Regions from separate parts of the Bacterioplanoides sp. SCSIO 12839 genome, predicted to be linked through region 2. Evidence: riboswitches for the same ligand, from Rfam matches in the RefSeq annotation. Region 2 holds a riboswitch; each other region holds the start of a gene.

Region 1 (6,030 bases), 250 kb from region 2:
ATTATCTGGTGTCTGAGTGGCAAGGCGACATTGAAGCGCTGGAAGCAGAATCCGTTTTCTGGCAGCCATTATCAGAATTAGAGATTGTGGATATTCAACCCGACCGCATTGCTATCGCCGAAGCGTTAAGGCTTTATAGTTAAATCATTACGAGCGTATAAAGTGTATAAATAGTGGAATGCATTTATTACGCTTTTTAAATACCTTTATTTGTTATGAGATAACATTTCAAACGGATTGGTTTTTAAGCAATAAATTGCCATATTGCGACAAAATTTATGTTGAATGAGTATTCAAGCAGTAAAGCAATATAACTGTAACAAAGCCCACCTAGGATCCCGCAACTTGTGAAACGGTATACACATACCGGTAAAAAAATAATCGATAATTACAGGTATCGGGATATTTATGAAAGCCTTAACCAAACTGTCGGCCGCTGTTGTCGCATCAACTTTGCTTGTTGCCTGCGGCAGCGATTCAGATTCCAATTCAGATGATAATTCGAATAATCAAGGGCAGGTGAAAAACCTGATTCTGATGATTGGCGATGGTATGGGAGCACAGCAAGTTGGTTTGTTGGAAGAGTACGCTCGTCGCTCTCCGGCGAATGCGGCTCGAATCAATAAAACCACAGGCCTGCAAAACCTGGCTGAAAATGGCTCGTTAGGTTTATCGATGACGGCTCCAATGGGCGCTAATGCAGGGCTGATTGTTGACTCGGCGTGTTCCGCCACTCAGCTGGCAACCGGTAAAGGTTCGATTTCTGAAGCGGTGGGTCTGGACGATAAAGGTAATAAAGTCGAAACCATTCTTGAAAAAGCTCAGAAAATGGGCAAAGCAACCGGCCTGATTACCGATACACGTTTAACCCATGCGACGCCGGCGGGTTTTGCCTCACACCGCCCGCATCGTTCTATGGAAAATGAGATTGCCGAAGATTTATTAGCAGCTGGTGTGGACGTGCTGTTAGGTGGTGGTTCTCGCCACTGGGCACCTAAAGTTGATGATTTTGCAGTACTGGCAGAGGAATTAAATGCTCCGTCACACGTGATTAAAAAATCTAAACGCAGTGCCGATGATGCGCGTAACTTGTTTGCGGAAGCAAAAACAGCTGGTTATCAGCTCGCTTTTGATAAAGCACAAATGGCCGCAGTTAATGACGGTAAATTGTTGGGTTTATTCGATGACTCTGCCATGAATGATGGTATTGAATACACCGCCTGTAAAAATAATGCGTCTCCTGAGTCTGGCAGCAAATGTGCGGATGAACCGTCGCTGGTAGATATGACTAAAAAAGCACTGGATATTCTTTCTAAAGATCCGGACGGCTTTTTCCTGATGATCGAAGGTGGGCAGATCGATTGGGCTGGCCATGTTAATGACACTGGTTGGTTATTGCATGAAATGTTGAAATTTGATGAAGCGGTTCAGGCCGTTTACGAATGGGCGGCCGAGCGTGATGATACTCTGGTTGTTGTGACTGCAGACCACGAAACCGGCGGCTTTGGTTTTGCCTACCATAAACATGATATTCCGCAAGCAAAAACACTACAGGGGGATGGCATGGTGGAGGCTGACGGCAGCCCACGTGATTATCAGCCGCAATATAACTTTGGTGCACTGGCAACGTTGGATAAAATTTACGCTCAGGAACGTTCTTTCTACGATATTTTAAGTGCCGTTGATGGCGACTGGGATTTTTCTAACAGCAGTGCGGCAGCCTGGGTCGAAGAAGTGAACAAAAGTTTGCATGCTGACTTTCATATTGACGATGCTTCCGGAGAAAAAATTGCCGCTCGTTATGATGTGCCTGCAGAAGATGTTCATCCGGATCATAAATATCTGAGTGCGACCAATATTCCTAAGTTTAACGACTTTTCTGATTTCTATGTCTACGCCGATGAAGACACAGGTGCATTAATTGCCCGTGAAGTTGCAGAAAAACAAAGTGTTACCTGGGGTAATGGCACCCATACCGCTGCACCTGTTCCAGTTTATGCCTTTGGCCCGGAAGCAATCACGAAACAGTTTTCAACCATGCAACACCATACTGACCTCGGTCAGAAGATGATGTCGGCTTTGATTGTTGAATAATTTGTTATTGATCGATTTTCTGAGCAAGTCTGTTGTTGAAGCCCCTTGTGTGATGAATCACACAAGGGGCTTATTATGCCTTTCCGCTTTTGTCTAACTTTTAATGAGAAAAATTACCTGATAACATGCTGCTCACTTTCAGGTGCCTTGCCCTGCTATGAATAACTTTAGTTGTCATTAATGACTTAAAATTTTGTTAATGATTTCAGGCGTAAGGATAATCGGGAAACAGGTACGGTGTTTTGCCTTGTCGGCAGATGGCTATGTTGTAAAGCTGCTTATCTGAAGACAGTGACACTATTCCTGTGCTGCCCCCGCAACGGTATGGAAGAACTGTGACTGCAGTTTGGCCTTTAACCACTGTCTTGTGCATGCATATCATGCAACTGAATGACGGGAAGGTTGGCCTCAGGTATTTAACAGCCTGATTCTGAGCCCGGAGACCGGCCTGAAGTAAACCAGATTTCAGGCGGGGTGCCCTGAGCGAATGGTCCTGTATTTTCAGTGCTTTTCAGCGACCGATGGCTTTGCCCTCGCATTCCCCTGCCTGATTTCCCCATTGAGGAGATTAAGGTGTTTTCTGCAGTTTCTCTTAACATCATGCATCAGATTACCGGCTTTTTGTTGGAGCCTGTGGTATGGGCGTTATTATTTTTTTTATTACTCGCCTTGTACGAATCTGGCCTGGCATTAGGAGAACGCCTGGGTGGCATTCAGCGCTTGGTTCAGCGCGGTGACCAGGCGTTATTGATGGAAATGGGAAAACGCCGCATTGAACGTGCCGATTTTATTACCCGCATTGCTCCCATGTTGGGGCTGATGGGTACATTAATTCCGCTCGGCCCTGGCTTAGCAGCTTTGGGAGATGGCGAATTAACCGTATTAACCACCGCCATTACCGTTGCGTTTGATACCACGGTGATTGGTTTATTGGCGGGGATTGTGGGGTTTGTGTTAGGGCGTGTCCGCCGTCGTTGGTATGACAAAGCCATGGCTCAATTCAGCGGTGATAAGTATGAGTGATCGTTGGCGCGCATCTTCTTTTGATGCACAGGATGACGAACCGCTCGGCCCGTTAGCTAACCTGGTCGATATTATGCTGGTTTTTGCTTGTGGGTTAATTGCCGCGCTGGTCGCAGTGAGTCCGGAATTAAAACAACATTTTAAATTAGACAATGATGTGAAGCTGGAGCGCAGTCAGGAATTAACCGATATTCCTGAATCGTTACGCCAGCAATTAGAACGTGGTGAAGCTGAGGGTTATCAATCAATGGGGCAGGTTTATAAAGACCCCAAAACCGGAAAACTGATCTTAATCGGTCAATAAATCAGTTAATTTTTTTAGCAGAGAAAGTGTATGACAATCAATCAACGTGCCCCATTATTTATGGCAGTGGCGCTGGCCTCTTTGTGGTCTTCATCCAGCTATGCGGCGGGTATTAATGCCAGTGCCGATGACGCACAATTATCCAATGTAACGGTATCAGGTCAGGCTCAGGTTGGCGAAGCCGTGTCGGCCTCAATGGGTACCGTTGTAGCAGAACAAATTGAGCAGCGCCCGATCAGCCGTGCCGGCGAGGTATTAGAAACAGTTCCGGGTTTAATCGTTACCCAGCATAGTGGTGAAGGCAAAGCGAATCAGTATTTCCTGCGCGGTTTTAATCTAGATCACGGCACTGACTTTGCGACCTTTATTGATGGCATGCCAGTGAATATGCGCACACACGGTCATGGTCAGGGTTATACCGATATTAATTTTTTGATCCCAGAATTGGTTGAATCACTGGATTATAAAAAAGGTCCGTATTACGCCAGTGAAGGGGATTTTGCCAACGCCGGTGCCGTGCGTATTCATACCCGTCAGCGTTTAAATAATAACCTGTTAAAAGTTGGTGTCGGTGAATACGGTTATCAACGCATTTTATTAGCAGGTAGCAGCGAACTGAATAACGGTGATGAACTGATTGCTGCATTAGACACCAGCCGTTATGACGGCCCATGGGAAGTGGAACAGGAACAGGAAAAATATTCTGGTCTGATCAAATATTCATTTGGTGACAGCATTAACGGTGGTGCGATCACTGCCATGGCATATCAGAATGACTGGACCGCAACCGATCAGCTGCCTCAGCGTTACGTTGATAATGGTGGTGATCGTTTTGATTCGCTGGATGATGATGCCGGTGGTAAGACGCATCGTCGCAGCCTGAGTTATGAAGGTTGGAATGATTTTGGCGGACGTGAATTAAGAACCAATGCTTACCTGATTGATTATGGACTGAAATTATATGCCAATCATACTTATGCCATTGATCAGGATAATGGCGACGAATTTCACCAACATGACGAGCGTAAAATCTTAGGTGGTTCTGCGTTGCTGGATTTATACAACGGCGAAAAAACCCAATGGCAGGCGGGGATAGATTTACGCCATGATCGCATCTCCGATGTGGGTTTGGCGGGTACTCAAAATCGCGATATTTATGAGCGCCGTGTTCGTCACCGGGTGGAAGAAACTGGTTTAGGGTTATTTGTACAGAACAACCACCAGTGGAGCAGCAAATTACGCACTCAGATTGGCGCGCGCTTCGATTATATTTCAGCGATTGTTAAAAACCGGTTGGAAAATAACGACAGCAGCGGTGAGAGTGATACACGTGTAAGCCCTAAATTCAGCTTGATTTATCAACTGGCAGCGCAGACTCAGGTGTTTGCTAACTATGGCCAGGGTTTTCACTCAAACGATGCACGAGGTTTTGCTGAGCAGGATGCTACGCCGCTGGTTCAGAGTGAAGGGGCTGACCTGGGTCTGCAAACGCAGCTGGCGAATGACCTGCAGCTGGCTGTATCGCTCTGGTGGCTGACGCTGGATTCTGAATTAATCTTTGTTGGCGATGATGGCACAACCGAAGCATCGGATAAATCCGAACGCCGTGGTGTTGAAGCCAGTGTTTTCTGGCAGCCACAACCCTGGCTGATTCTGGATTCGGATCTGGCTTTCAGTCGCGCTCGTCTGAAGCCAGAAGGTGAAAAGGAGCAATATATCCCTGGTGCTGTTGAGCAGGTGTTCAGCTTGGGTATGACCATTGATGGTCTGGGGGACTGGAATGCCGGTTTACGCCTTCGCCACTTTGGTAAGTTTGCTTTAAATGAAGATAACAGCCGTAAAGCGGACGCCGTGACCTTATTAAACGCACAGGCAAATTATCAGGTGACACCATCGGTACAGTTGGGCCTTGAGCTGATTAACCTGACGGATGAAGAAGGTAATGACATTACCTACTTATATGAATCGCGTTTGCCTGGAGAAGACGTGCCAGCCGGTGCTGAAGGTATCGAAGATGAACACTTCCATCCGGTTGAGCCACGAATGGTGCGCGCGAATCTGACGTACGAGTTCTGATAAGCCGTTTTTATCGATGGTTAAACCATACGAAAGCCACTGTCGCATTATGTGTCAGTGGCTTTTTTATGCGTATATTCCCCTAAAGATATTAATAAGAATCTAACTGATAATATATTGCAAATGACTCTTCTAACTATATAGTGTGCGACCTATACGAATGGTAATTAGTCTTATTAAGGATAGGGTTATGAAGTTGTTTGCTAAAGCGCCTCTGGCGTTAGCCGTTGTGATGGCGGCTTCTGTGAATGCAGAAACCGCTGATACTGTGCCAACAGAAGATGAGGTTGTGTTAAATCAAGTCGTTGTTGTTGGTGATAACTTTGAAGGGCGCACAACCAGTGTTGGCAGAATGGATGTAGAAATCACAGAAACACCTTATTCGGTTTCTGTGATTACGCAGGATTTCTTCACCGCAACTGGTGTTAAGACCATTCAGGATGCATTGCAATATTCTGCTGGTGTCAACGGCGCATCATTTGGTATCGACTCTCGTACAGATTCTTCAACCATTCGTGCCGTTCGACCTATTT
Region 2 (6,030 bases):
ATACCGTACGTGCCATATGACACAGTGCTGCTGCTTTGCTGCCACCAGGAAGAATAAAATCCTTCAGTGGCGGTAGTGTATCGTTTAACGCTTCTAAATTATCTTCCAGATCAGCGATTAATACCTCTTGTAAGGCATTAAAGCCAGGTACCGATAATTCGCCGCCTAAATCAAATAAATCATGCTGGATCTGATGCAGCAGAGGAATTAAATCATCTGCTGCATCTAGCTCAGCTCTGAGCATACCGATCCAGGAATTCAGCTCATCCACATCACCAATGGCGTGCATGCGCTCACTGCTTTTGCTGATGCGAGAACCATCGCCTAATCCTGTTTCACCTTTGTCGCCGGTTTTAGTGGCAATTTTAGAGAGTCGGTTGCCCATGATGTTTACCTTTTGTTACTCTTCGACTTTTTCCACAATCAAAAACTCAATTTGAGTTGGAGGCATATCCAATTCAATTGAATCGCCGTGTTGCGAGTCGCTGGCGCTGTCGATTACAACAATTTGAGGTTCCGAAGAATCAGCAATAGCAGTCCATAAGTAACCTTCTGGGCCAAAAGTAATATCGCTGATTTCTTTACCAGTTACGGCAGCATCCGTGATGGTTGTATTAACAGAGTCGTTCATCTTTATGATTTTGGTTTCAAGAGTAGTAAAGCCTTGCTCTATACCAATCGCAACATAAGGAACACCTGCCTGAGATACTGTAACATCCGTTACGTGGAAATAAGTGTCGTTACTGGTGTTATTATCATCTGTAATAACATTAAATGAAGAAAAAGTATCAGCATCAATGAGATTTGTTGTTTGATAGCTGCTTGCGTTGATGCTCACCAGGCCGCCAGAGCTAATCACGCGCTGTGGATCGCGGCTACTACCATAGTTCCCACGTCCGGCAACATAAATAGTATCGTTGTAAATTTCTAGATTAGAGATATTAGGGGCATTAACTGGGATACCTTTTAGGCCATCAGTTTGCGGGTTTGTATCAATCTCTTCATTGTTGCTTAAGTCGATGACTGCCACATACGCTTGTTTCGGCTGAAAGCTGGCGTCCAGACGTTGCAAACCAACAAATAGCTTATTGTCATAAATAACAGCATCTTGCATACGAGGGAAGGCTGCGCCTTCAACGGTATAATCGGATAAATCAATACGGGCTTTCACATATGAATCTGCAGAATCGGCTTGAGGATTCACTTGTAGTATTGAGGTGCTGCCATAGCGAACTACATATGCATTATCATCGGCATTCTGGATAATATGATGAGGGTTTGATGAGCCTGCATCTGGTTCATTATCATTTACCGAGTATGTGTACTCTGCATTAGCCAGGCTGGTTTCTGCATCAAAACGACTGATTTCGTCAATGCCAAAACGACCGATGTGATACAGAATATTTTCATAAGTATCAATACTGTAATCAGACTTATCAACAGATTGAATGTTTTGTGTTGCTGTACGATCGCCGGAAACCTTACCAGTTGCTAATTGGCTGCTTGAATAATCTGCGGCAACTAACTGAGTAACATATAGTGATTCTGTTGCGACGACATCGTTGTCGTTATCGTCAGATCCACAACCAACTAAGCCTGCAATAGCAGTAAATAATAGTACTTTTTTAAACATGATTTATCCCTCAAAAAGAATAATTTGCGTATAGGGTAATCCAGCGCCCTCTTGCCGGACGGTTGGAGAAATCCTGATACTGGTTATTGGTAATGTTTCGGACAGAAGCCGCGATGCTACCTTGGTTGAAAGTAAATTGATAAATAATATCAATGGATGATTTAGTGTCAGCCTCAACTAAATTGCTGCGATCGATATAGAGATCATCAGCAAGCTGATAACTTAATCTAAGGTTATGTTTATCCCATCTTTTGGAAATAGCGGCCAGGAAGTTATTATGGTAAATACCCGATAGTTTCTTATTATCGAAGGATTTGACATTATCACTGAATGTTTGACTATCATAGTGGCTGCCTGAAAAATGAATGTGGGCCACTTCATGCTGTTTCGACCAGTGCCATTCAATACCATCTAACTCTGCTTTTGAGGTGTTTTCATAACGTCCGATGCCGCGAGAATCATATACTGGAACGATAGCGTTATTCAGGTTTCTATGGAAAATGGTGAAGTGAAAGTTTCCATAAGGTGTTTGATTTCTATATGCCGCTGATATTGTTTTTGCTTTTTCGGGGTTCAGATCCACATTGTTTAGTAATAATCCACGATCACCAAATAATTCATATAATGTTGGCACTCGAACGGCATCTTTGTAAGAAAGTGAGAAATCGCCCCATAATGTTGAGTGAGATAAATTGATTAAATAATTATCATAGGTGTCACTGGATGTACTGCGATCAAACTGGTCTGTTTGGGCTCTATTAAGATTCTTTACCTGATCTAACCCGGTAATAATATTCGCAGATGTATCGTAATTTTCACTTGTCCAGCCCGCACTCAATTTGAGAGCAAGATTTTTTTGATTGGCGTATTGATCGCAATCTCCCCCAGGGGTTATGCACTGCCTGGAATCAGGGTCATCAAGATAGCGGCTGCGATAGTTTTCTTCCGAGTGACTGATATATACACCGGATTTTATAGAATGATTGGATAATCGGGATGACCAATCTAATTGATATTTATCCGTATAATAACGATTGTTATCGATGCCTAAACCAATAATGCTGGATTCATCAATATAAGTCTCATCAACATAGCGGTAAGCCATTTTCCATTTATGATTGACTTCATAGCTGCCTAATGGCGTGGTTGAAAAGTTACCCTTAAGGTTCAGTGACGATGTCTGAGTTTCGAGAGATGCTTTTTGTTGCTCACTATTTCTTTGGTAGTCTGGAAAATTCTTTCTCTCATCTTGGTAACGTGCAACTAATGTAGCCCAACGGAATCCCTGGATAACAGACAGCGTTGTCTTTTGGTATTCAGCATTATTTAAATTCTGTTTGTCGTTGCGGTTCTGACTATTACCGGCTGGTGATGGAACTTCTACCTCATAATTATTGGCGCTTTGCTCATGAGATAGTTCGACCGTTGAGTCTTTTCCTGCTGCTATAGATAGGTTAGCTGTATAGGTTTCGTAGGAGCCAACACTGGCTGACACTTTATTTTGCTGGTTGTCGTGGCCCTGTGTGATGATGTTAATAACACCGCCAATCGCGCTACCGAGCTCCAGGTCGGCCTGGTCGGTGTATACTTCGACTTGCTTAATTTGTTCAATAGGGATGCTATTAAGGTCGTAGTTACCAAACTGACCTGTATTTGCCAACACGCCGTCGATATAAAGTTTTGTTTGGCCCGAAGATGCACCTTGCACACTGACCAATACTGGGTCTCCAATAGCGCCACTTTGATTAACCTGGATACCATTAACAGACTGCATGAAGTCTGCCAGAGTTGTGTATTTTCCGGAGAAATAAGACTGATCGAAAACACGATAGCCACCAACGGGTACACTCTCTGCAGCAGGTTTAACTATTTGCAGTGGCAGCTCTGTTGTCTCTTCAGCAACCGTGAATGAAATCATGGTTACGGGTAACAGCATTGGCAGTATAAGTAGCAGTGCTTTCAATTCATGATCCGAATTTGTGCACAGCGAGAAACAGATGGAGTAATTGCATCAAAAATACTTCCATCGTCGCCCACCGCAACTATTGGTTTATTGCTGATATTATTCAGCGCTTTCAGGCCGGTATCCGGGCTGACGGCTTGTTGCTGTTATCCATGACGACTAGTCATGGCACACACAACTCCAACTGACACCTTCCCATAACACGATTGAGTTACAGTGGCTTTGAGTCAGTCAGATAAGCCGATCACCGTTGCGGGGGCAGCATTGGAATAATTCAGCAGGCGCTGAACAACACCAATTTCCCGTTTAACTTGATCAGAGATCAGAGCACCTGAGTCGCGAGAGAATATAGTTTGGCTATAGGGGGGTCAAGGCGACCAAGGTTGAATTCTTTACATACGGGGATGAAAAACCCTCATACTATTGCGGATTGCTAGCGATACGTAACTTATCAATGGTAGCATCGCGGCCATGGATTCATATTTTCAGGAGCATTGGCAATGGGGCAATTCCGCCTGTTACCTCTTATTTTCTTACTGTTTATTTCTCAATCACTGCTGGCACAGCCTGCAACCTTAACGGGTGCTGCGGTTCAATCTGCGGATACCAGTGAGGCCGATAGTCCGGAAGCCGATGCCGAAAAGCCCAGTGAAAAACCCAAAAGCAAAGAACTGGAAGTGATCAAGGCTGCAGCCAGCTATGAAGATGCTGTGCTGGCACAGGAGGAGGATGAGTTTCAGGACTCATTACACCGGGATACGCCACGTGGCGCTATGATCGGATTTGTTGAGGCGCTGAAAGAAGAAGATTTTGATAAAGCCGCTGAATTTCTGGATTTACGTTATCTGCCAAGAGGCATGTCGGCAGACAACGGCCCGGAATACGCGGTAAAGCTCAGTTCTATTATTCAGCGTCACTTATGGATCAACTTCCAGGAACTGAGCAATGATCCGGCAGGTATTCTGGATGATGGCCTGAGCAGTTACCGTGATTTGTTAGGTCAACTTCAGCTTCACGAAGAGAAGATTAACCTGTATCTGCAGCGTGTGCCTGATAAAAAAATCGGCAAGGTCTGGAAAGTTTCCAACGCCACGGTTGCACAGATCCCTAAGCTATATGAGCACTTTGGCTACAGCCCTTTAGCTGAGTGGTTGATCCCGAAAACCCCGAATGTACGTGTGCTTGGCATTTATATCTGGGAGTGGGTGCTTATCGTCGGTTATTTTGTGGTGGCGTTTTCGATTGTCATTCCACTGATTTGGTTGGCGAAGAAATTGGTGGTTCGTTCTTCTTATCACTTATCAGAAGAGCTGTTGGTTGTTTTGTCCGGCCCTGTCCGTTTTATGATGGCCCTGCTGCTGATGAAGGTGTTTGTACCTTATGCCACCTTATCGGCACTGGCGCTGGCGTTAATCAGCAGTGCAGGCTTGTTGATTCTGGCAACCGTCTGGCTGGCGCTGGGGGTTACCAGCATGGTGCAGCTGAGCTTGCAAAAACGCTGGCTGGAAAATGGTAATACGCAGTCCACTCATTTGCTGCGCCCGCTGTCGAACATGATTCGTGTACTGATCATTGGTATCGGTATCCTGATGTGGTTTAAACATCTGGGATTCGACCCGTCGACCATTCTCGCTGGCTTGGGGATTGGTGGTATCGCCATTGCGCTGGCGGCGAAGCAGTCGATTGAGAACTTTATTGGCACGATTACTTTGTACTCAGCGGCTCCGGTAAAGGTTGGTGATGTTTGTAGCTTTGGCGGTCGCCGTGGCACAGTTGAAGAGATTGGCTTACGCAGCACCCGTATTCGTACGCTGGATCGCTCAGTGATTTATATTCCAAATGCTCGGTTTGCTGAAATGGAGTTGGAGAATATTTCTGAGCGCGAGAAAATTCGTCTGCAAACGGATATTCGCCTGCATTACTCGACGACACCCGCACAGCTAAAAGCGATTAATGCGGAAATACTGGAATCCTTAGAAAAACATGAAATGGTGGCTGAAAGCCCATTACGTGTGCGCTTTAAGGGTTTTGGTGAGCATGGTCTGGAAATTAATGTGCTGGCCTATATCACCACCAAAAGCTTCCCGGAATATCAGGGCATTGCCGAAGAAATTAACTTCGACATTATGGAAACCGTGCAAAAACACGGCGCGCGCCTGGTACCGGTTGCGCCAACGATTGCCCCAAGCGCGAATTAACGCTGGCGCAGCTCAGGTTTAACTCAACTGTGCAAGCAAGCGGCGATTAAGCGGCAGCTCAATATTGAGCTGCTGTGCCTGCCGGATCAAATAGCCATTAATATAATCCAGCTCGGTCGGACGCTGATGTAATACATCCTGCAGCGTTGATGACTGATTGGCGGCTGTCGCTTCAGCTACTGCCAAGCTTCGCTCTGTCAGATCAAAATTAAGCGGTTGCTGTAATGTCTCAAAGC
Region 3 (6,030 bases), 260 kb from region 2:
TCGCGCAAACCCAGCGACCCGGCATTTGATGGCTCAGAAAACATTCAGGAGTTTAAAGGTTCCGGCTGGCAAACACTGGATACCAAGTTGGCTACCGATCAATTATTTAATCGCGCTGATATGAGCCTGAGCGCGGGTTACCATTACGATTTATATAAACTGCAAATTAATACCGGCCGTTACAACCCGACTAATAATGAACCGCAAAGCAGCCAGCCGGATTCCGGTGGTGATACCGAAACCCAGGCATTATTCAGCCAATACCAGTGGCGCTTTGCCGATGACTGGGATGTCAATGTCGGTGTGCGTTATGAACAGTGGCGGGCGATGAATGGCTTCCGCAAGGAAGGTCAGCATCCGGATCGTAAAGAACATGCCTGGTCACCTAAGTTTGCCGTGGGTTGGCAGTTTGCTCCCGGCTGGAGCACTCGTTATTCCTTAGCCAAAGCAACACGCTTCCCGATTGTTGAAGAGTTATACAACAACGTAGATATCACCCTGACGCAAAATATTGCTAATGCCGAATTAAAACCGGAGCAAGGCATTCATCAGAACCTGAACCTGAGCAAACAGTTTGATCGTGCCGAGTTGAGCATCAATCTGTTTTACGACCGGGTGCAAGACACGATATTTAATCAGCGCATCGTGAATCGTCGCAGTACCTTCCTCAACGTTGAGCAGGTAAATACCAAAGGTGCCGAACTGACTTACGACATTCATGGTTTGTTCCATCCAAGCATTGATATGATCTTTAACACCAGTTATACCGACGCACGCATTGCCCGCAATTCATACACACCAGAGTCCGAGGGCAAACAATTCCCACGGATTCCCGAATGGCAAAATAATCTGATTGTGACCTGGCATGCCTTACCACAAGTGGATCTGAACAGCCATGTACGCCGGGTCAGCAACAGCTATAACACGCTGGATAACAGTGATACCGAAAGCAATGTCTTTGGTGCCATTGATGCGTACACCTTTGTTGATCTGAAAGCCAACTGGCAGGTCACCCATCAGGCAAAATTAGCGTTAGGAATTGATAACCTACTGGATGAAGAAGCCTACGTGCATCACCCCTATCCGGGACGCACCGTTATTCTGGAAGGCGGTTATCGCTTTTAATCTGGCATTTATTTAACACCCGATTGACGAACACGACGCTATGAAAAAACATCAACATCAAACGTTATGCCGCTGGCATTTTTTTGCCGGCTTGTACGTCTTACCTTTTATGTTGATGTTAACCATCACGGGTTTGGTGATGATGTTTTATCCTCAGATTGAGCAGTGGCAATATCCACATCTGGTTCAGGTTGACGCCAATGGATCAAGCTTACCCCTAAGCGCAACACAACAACTGGATATTATTAAAAAATCGTACCCGGGGTTCCGGGTGCGTCAATATCAACCACCTCAAAGCGCAGACCGCTCCGCCCGTTTTAAAATTGTCTCTCGCCAAACACCCACTCAGATTATTTTTCTTAATCCATATTCTGGAGAAATTCTTGGTCAGCTCAGCGCACGGGATACCTGGTATTCGATTGCCGATGATATTCACGGCACCTTGATGTTAAGCAACGTTAAGGTTGGTGATAATAATTTAGGCAAGCTCGGCGATGCGTTAATCGAACTATCTGCGGGTTTCTCGTTATTATTATTAATCAGTGGTATTTATCTTTACTGGCCAAAAAAACAAAAACAGCCAATAAAATATTCGTCCATCAAACATTGGCTGGGGTTTCGCTTTTCAAAAAATAAACACGGTAACCTAAGTCGCAGCAGCTGGAAATCCATTCACGCTTCGCTGGGTATCTGGCTCTCCATTATTCTGGTGTTTTTTGTATTAACCGGTATGGCTTGGACCGGTATCTGGGGACAACAATTAGTACAACCCTGGAGCAGTTTTCCTACCGAAAAACGTGCCAGCAGCTGGCAATCGGACCCGGCTTCAACACTCGCTGACCACGCTCAACTCAACACGGAAAATAACGAAGAAGTGGCGTGGAATCTGGAACTGGCTGCCGTGCCCCAGTCCCGACCACTAACAAAGCCTCAACTTCAATCCAAATCGCAGTACCAGCAAGAAAAGATAATCCCCTTGCCACTCGAACAGATTATGCAACAGGGCCAACAACTGGGCTTTGATTATTTTCGGGTTGCGTTACCGCAAACACCTAGCGGGGTGTATACCCTGATGTCAGTGACGACCAGTGGCGATGTCGTTGACCCTCGTAAAGATCGCACCGTACATATTGATCAATACACGGGTCAGGTATTAGCGGATATTGGCTGGCAGGATTACAACCCGGTGGCAAAATCCATGGCAGCAGGTATCGCCTTGCATAAAGGCCAGGTATTCAGCTGGAATTTATGGCTGAACACACTGGCGTGTGTATTACTGGCTTTTTCTTCATTCGCGGGTCTGGTGATGTGGTTTAAACGTCGTGCCGGTAAAAAAATAAACGCAAGAAAAAAACCATCGCTGACCGCGCCTGCAAAACCCAGCCAGCAGGGTATGCCAAAGACAGCCGCTTTCTGGTTTGTTCTGACCGGTGTTTTGTTCCCACCCACCGGAGTAGCCATGCTGCTGTTCTATGGCTATGAACAGTTTCAGCAACCAAAAAACGATTAACAGGCCTTAGTCAAATTGACATTTCAGCCAACTATCAGTAGAACAACGCTCGATGCTGAAGCTTAAATAAGCTCCAGGTGGAACACCGGTGCGAATCCGGGGCTGTACCCGCAACTGTAACGTCGGCTGTTTATTTGCCCGGCGAAGCCAGATACACAAGCGTCTATTTATTATTTTTTTATCATGCACCGGGCGGGAATACTCGGTACTGGCGATTCCTGTGTTTCTAGATAACTTAGGAATCTGTGCGGTACGTTTTCTCTCCCTCAAGCCCTGCTGACTTGAGGTTTCTATGCGGTATTTATCGATACTCGTTCTTTTCACCCTGCTCCTGCCCTGGCAGGCGCTGGCGGCCGATGACTACTTATTAGTCTTAACATCACAACGAAATGCTGAAACCGTGGCAGAAGCCGCGCGTTTATTAAAACAACAACATCCAGATCTGACGGTGAAAGCACGTACCGATGGTCAGATTTATGAAGCCGATACCGAACAGCGAGCGCAACTTATTCTGAATGCCAGCGCTATTGTCGGTGCTGGTTTATTTGGCCCGGCGGTTGCCGAACTCACGCCGCTGCTAAAAGCCTATCACCAGCAAAAAAAGCCATTATTTATTTTTAACAGTGATCACCGCCTGGTGGGCATGAGTGAAATACAGGGTCAGCGTTTTTTCAGCAGCCAGCAGCAGGTTCGAGAACTGGGAAAACAACGCGCCGAAGACAACTTTTCACAATGGCTCAGCCGCCTCAAACAAGAAAACCCCAAGCAGTCATTATGGCTACAGGCGCGTGCTTATTGGCAAGCCGGTGGTGCCGATAACAGCCAAGCATTATTTAACTGGGTATTTCAACAATTAGGTGAGCCGGTAGCAGCTGCGGCACCGTTACCTCAACCACGCCTGCGCTGGTTTGCTAACGGTGAAATCCAGACGCAGTTTCCTGCCATTAACAACCAGCCGCTGGTTGCCATTCTCGATCATGCTGGCGGTGGCCGCCCAGCCGATGCGGCGTTATTGCGTCACCTATGTCAGCAAATTGAAGCGCAAAAGCAACAATGTATTGGTTCCCTGGCGTATTGGGGCGAAGCCGGTGTAAAAGCGGTTGAGCAATTAATCCCTTATCAACAGCAACTCAGCGCCATTGTGATGCTGCAGGATTTTGTCATTGGTGGCGGTGAAGGCCGTGAGCAAGTGAATGCTCTGCTACAACAACTGAATGTACCGCTATTAAAAGCGATTAAATTACGCGACCGTAGCGCGGTGGAACATCAGTTATCGGCGGATGGCCTGGCCGCTGAGAAAGTCTATTATCAGGTGGCAATGCCAGAGCTTCAGGGCGCATCTCAGCCGCTGATTATTGCCACCGCCGGAGAGCCTCATAACGACGCCATCAGTGGTATTCGTATTCAGGCGATTGAAGCCAAGCAAGAAGGCTTAAATACCTTAACCGCTCGCCTGAATCGTTGGCATACCCTGCAACAAAAAAACAATGCCGAAAAACGCATTGCCATTGTGTATTACAACCACCCGCCGGGTCGCCATAACATTGGAGCCGATAACCTCGACGTACCCGCTTCGTTATGGCAAATCCTTAATCAGTTAAAAGCTCAGGGCTATGACGTTGGCGAATTGCCGGAGTCACAAGACGCGCTGCTTGATTTATTACAACAAAAAGGCGTTAACCTGCCACGCGATGCCAATGCACTGAAGCAAATGGCGGGGCGTATTCAGAAAATGGAACCGGAGAATTACCAGGGCTGGTTTAATACCTTGCCTGCCAGCGTTAAAAACGAAATGGTGAATGGTCCGTTTGGTTTATTACATGAACAATTAAAAGCCACCATTGTGGCGAAAAAACCTGAGCTGGCTGATGGCCTGCTGCATCATACCTTTGAAGAAATGCACCACCTACTGGAAGGTGTTGATCACAAAGGCCGTGAAAGAGCGTTGGCCTTAATTGAACAGTTAGAAGTGTGTTATTTACACACAGTTGAAACAGCACAAAAAATTAACAACGGCCAATACCCGGCTTGTCTGGATAAAGAAGCGCCACAACTGATTAAAGCGTTACAGAAAACCGGTATTGAAGGCTTAGGCGGCTGGGGTGAAGCGCCCGGTAAAGTTATGACCTTAAATGGTCAGTTATTATTGCCCGGCCTGCAATTTGGTAATGTCTTTCTTGGCCCACAACCGCCGCGTGGCTGGGAAATTAACGAAGAATTATTACACGCAAATTTGGCCTTCCCGCCACCACATCAGTACCTGGCGTTTTATCATTTTTTACGCAACGAATTTAAAGCCGATGCCTACGTGCATCTAGGCCGTCACTCCACTTATGAGTTTTTACCACGCCGTAGTGTGGGGTTAGGTGAAGACGATTATTCGCGCATTATTGGTGCCGATATTCCGGGTATTTATCCGTATATTGTGGATGGCGTGGGTGAAGGTATTCAGGCCAAGCGTCGTGGTTTGGCGGTGATGGTTGACCACCTGACGCCACCGCTGGAAAGCACACCACTGTACGATGAGTTATTACAACTGCGTCAGTTAATCGAAAGTTTTGAAGCCAGCCATGGCAGCGGTAACGAAGCCGTTGCCGAGCGTTTGGTGCAGCAGATTGTCGAAAAAGTTGACCAGCTCGAATTGCGCGATGAACTGGCACAAGCTATGTCGGCAGAGTTAGCGGTAATGGGCATCAGCTTTGAAGAAGTCGACGACGACATGCTGGTGCATGAAGTTGGTCATTACCTGACGGATCTGCAAGAGCGTTTTATGCCGCTAGGTTTGCATATCTTTGGTAAAAACTGGGATAACAATGCCGTCGAGATGATGCTGCAGTCTATGCTCGGTCGTCATAAAGGTTCCGATAGCTCACCGTTAAGCGCTGATGATAAAGAAAAACAAAGCGGCTGGAAGCAATTGCTGCAACAATCGCCGGATGCCGAGATGGCAGCATTAATCAATGGTTTGAATGGTCGCTATGTGGCGCCGGGTCAGGGCAATGACCCGATTCGCAGCCCTGACAGCTTACCTACCGGACGTAATTTTTATGCATTGGACTCCAGTTTAATTCCATCCAAAATTGCCTGGCAGTTAGGCAAAGAAATGGCTGCCGATGCGCGTAAAAATAATCCACAAAGTGCTGATAAAAATGAAGCGGTGATTTTATGGGCATCGGACGTGGTACGTGATGAAGGCGTGATGATCGCCTTTGGTCTGGATATGCTCGGCTTAGAACCAGTATGGAACAGCCGTGGCTTAGTAAAAGGCTTAAAACGCCAAACATTAGAATCAGGCCGTAGCCGCCGCGATGTGGTGTTCACCAGCTCGGGGTTATTCCGTGATTTATACAGCCAGCAAATGTCGTTATTAAATCGCGCTTCACTGATGGCGTTAG

What was found. A riboswitch is a leader RNA that binds a small molecule or an ion and turns the genes downstream of it on or off. The one in region 2 is predicted to bind cobalamin.
Region 1: linked by a shared signal. The riboswitch ahead of KFF03_RS02730 (MotA/TolQ/ExbB proton channel family protein) and the one ahead of KFF03_RS03830 (TonB-dependent receptor) in region 2 are both predicted to bind cobalamin.
Region 3: linked by a shared signal. The riboswitch ahead of KFF03_RS02705 (cobaltochelatase subunit CobN) and the one ahead of KFF03_RS03830 (TonB-dependent receptor) in region 2 are both predicted to bind cobalamin.

What each region holds. Positions count from the first base shown of each region.
Region 1 covers NZ_CP073745.1:567,573-573,602, forward strand. Annotated here, with positions in the region: gene KFF03_RS02720 (NUDIX domain-containing protein) at 1-143, shown strand, start outside; gene KFF03_RS02725 (alkaline phosphatase) at 409-2,094, shown strand; cobalamin riboswitch at 2,285-2,561, shown strand; gene KFF03_RS02730 (MotA/TolQ/ExbB proton channel family protein) at 2,668-3,117, shown strand; gene KFF03_RS02735 (DUF2149 domain-containing protein) at 3,110-3,421, shown strand; gene KFF03_RS02740 (TonB-dependent receptor) at 3,452-5,497, shown strand; gene KFF03_RS02745 (TonB-dependent siderophore receptor) at 5,688-6,030, shown strand, end outside.
Region 2 covers NZ_CP073745.1:815,511-821,540, forward strand. Annotated here, with positions in the region: gene KFF03_RS03820 (cob(I)yrinic acid a,c-diamide adenosyltransferase) at 1-385, opposite strand, end outside; gene KFF03_RS03825 (hypothetical protein) at 401-1,633, opposite strand; gene KFF03_RS03830 (TonB-dependent receptor) at 1,644-3,596, opposite strand; cobalamin riboswitch at 3,694-3,946, opposite strand; gene KFF03_RS03835 (mechanosensitive ion channel family protein) at 4,097-5,794, shown strand; gene KFF03_RS03840 (ketopantoate reductase family protein) at 5,813-6,030, opposite strand, start outside.
Region 3 covers NZ_CP073745.1:560,041-566,070, reverse strand. Annotated here, with positions in the region: gene KFF03_RS02715 (TonB-dependent receptor) at 1-1,125, shown strand, start outside; gene KFF03_RS02710 (PepSY domain-containing protein) at 1,166-2,635, shown strand; cobalamin riboswitch at 2,668-2,811, shown strand; gene KFF03_RS02705 (cobaltochelatase subunit CobN) at 2,928-6,030, shown strand, end outside.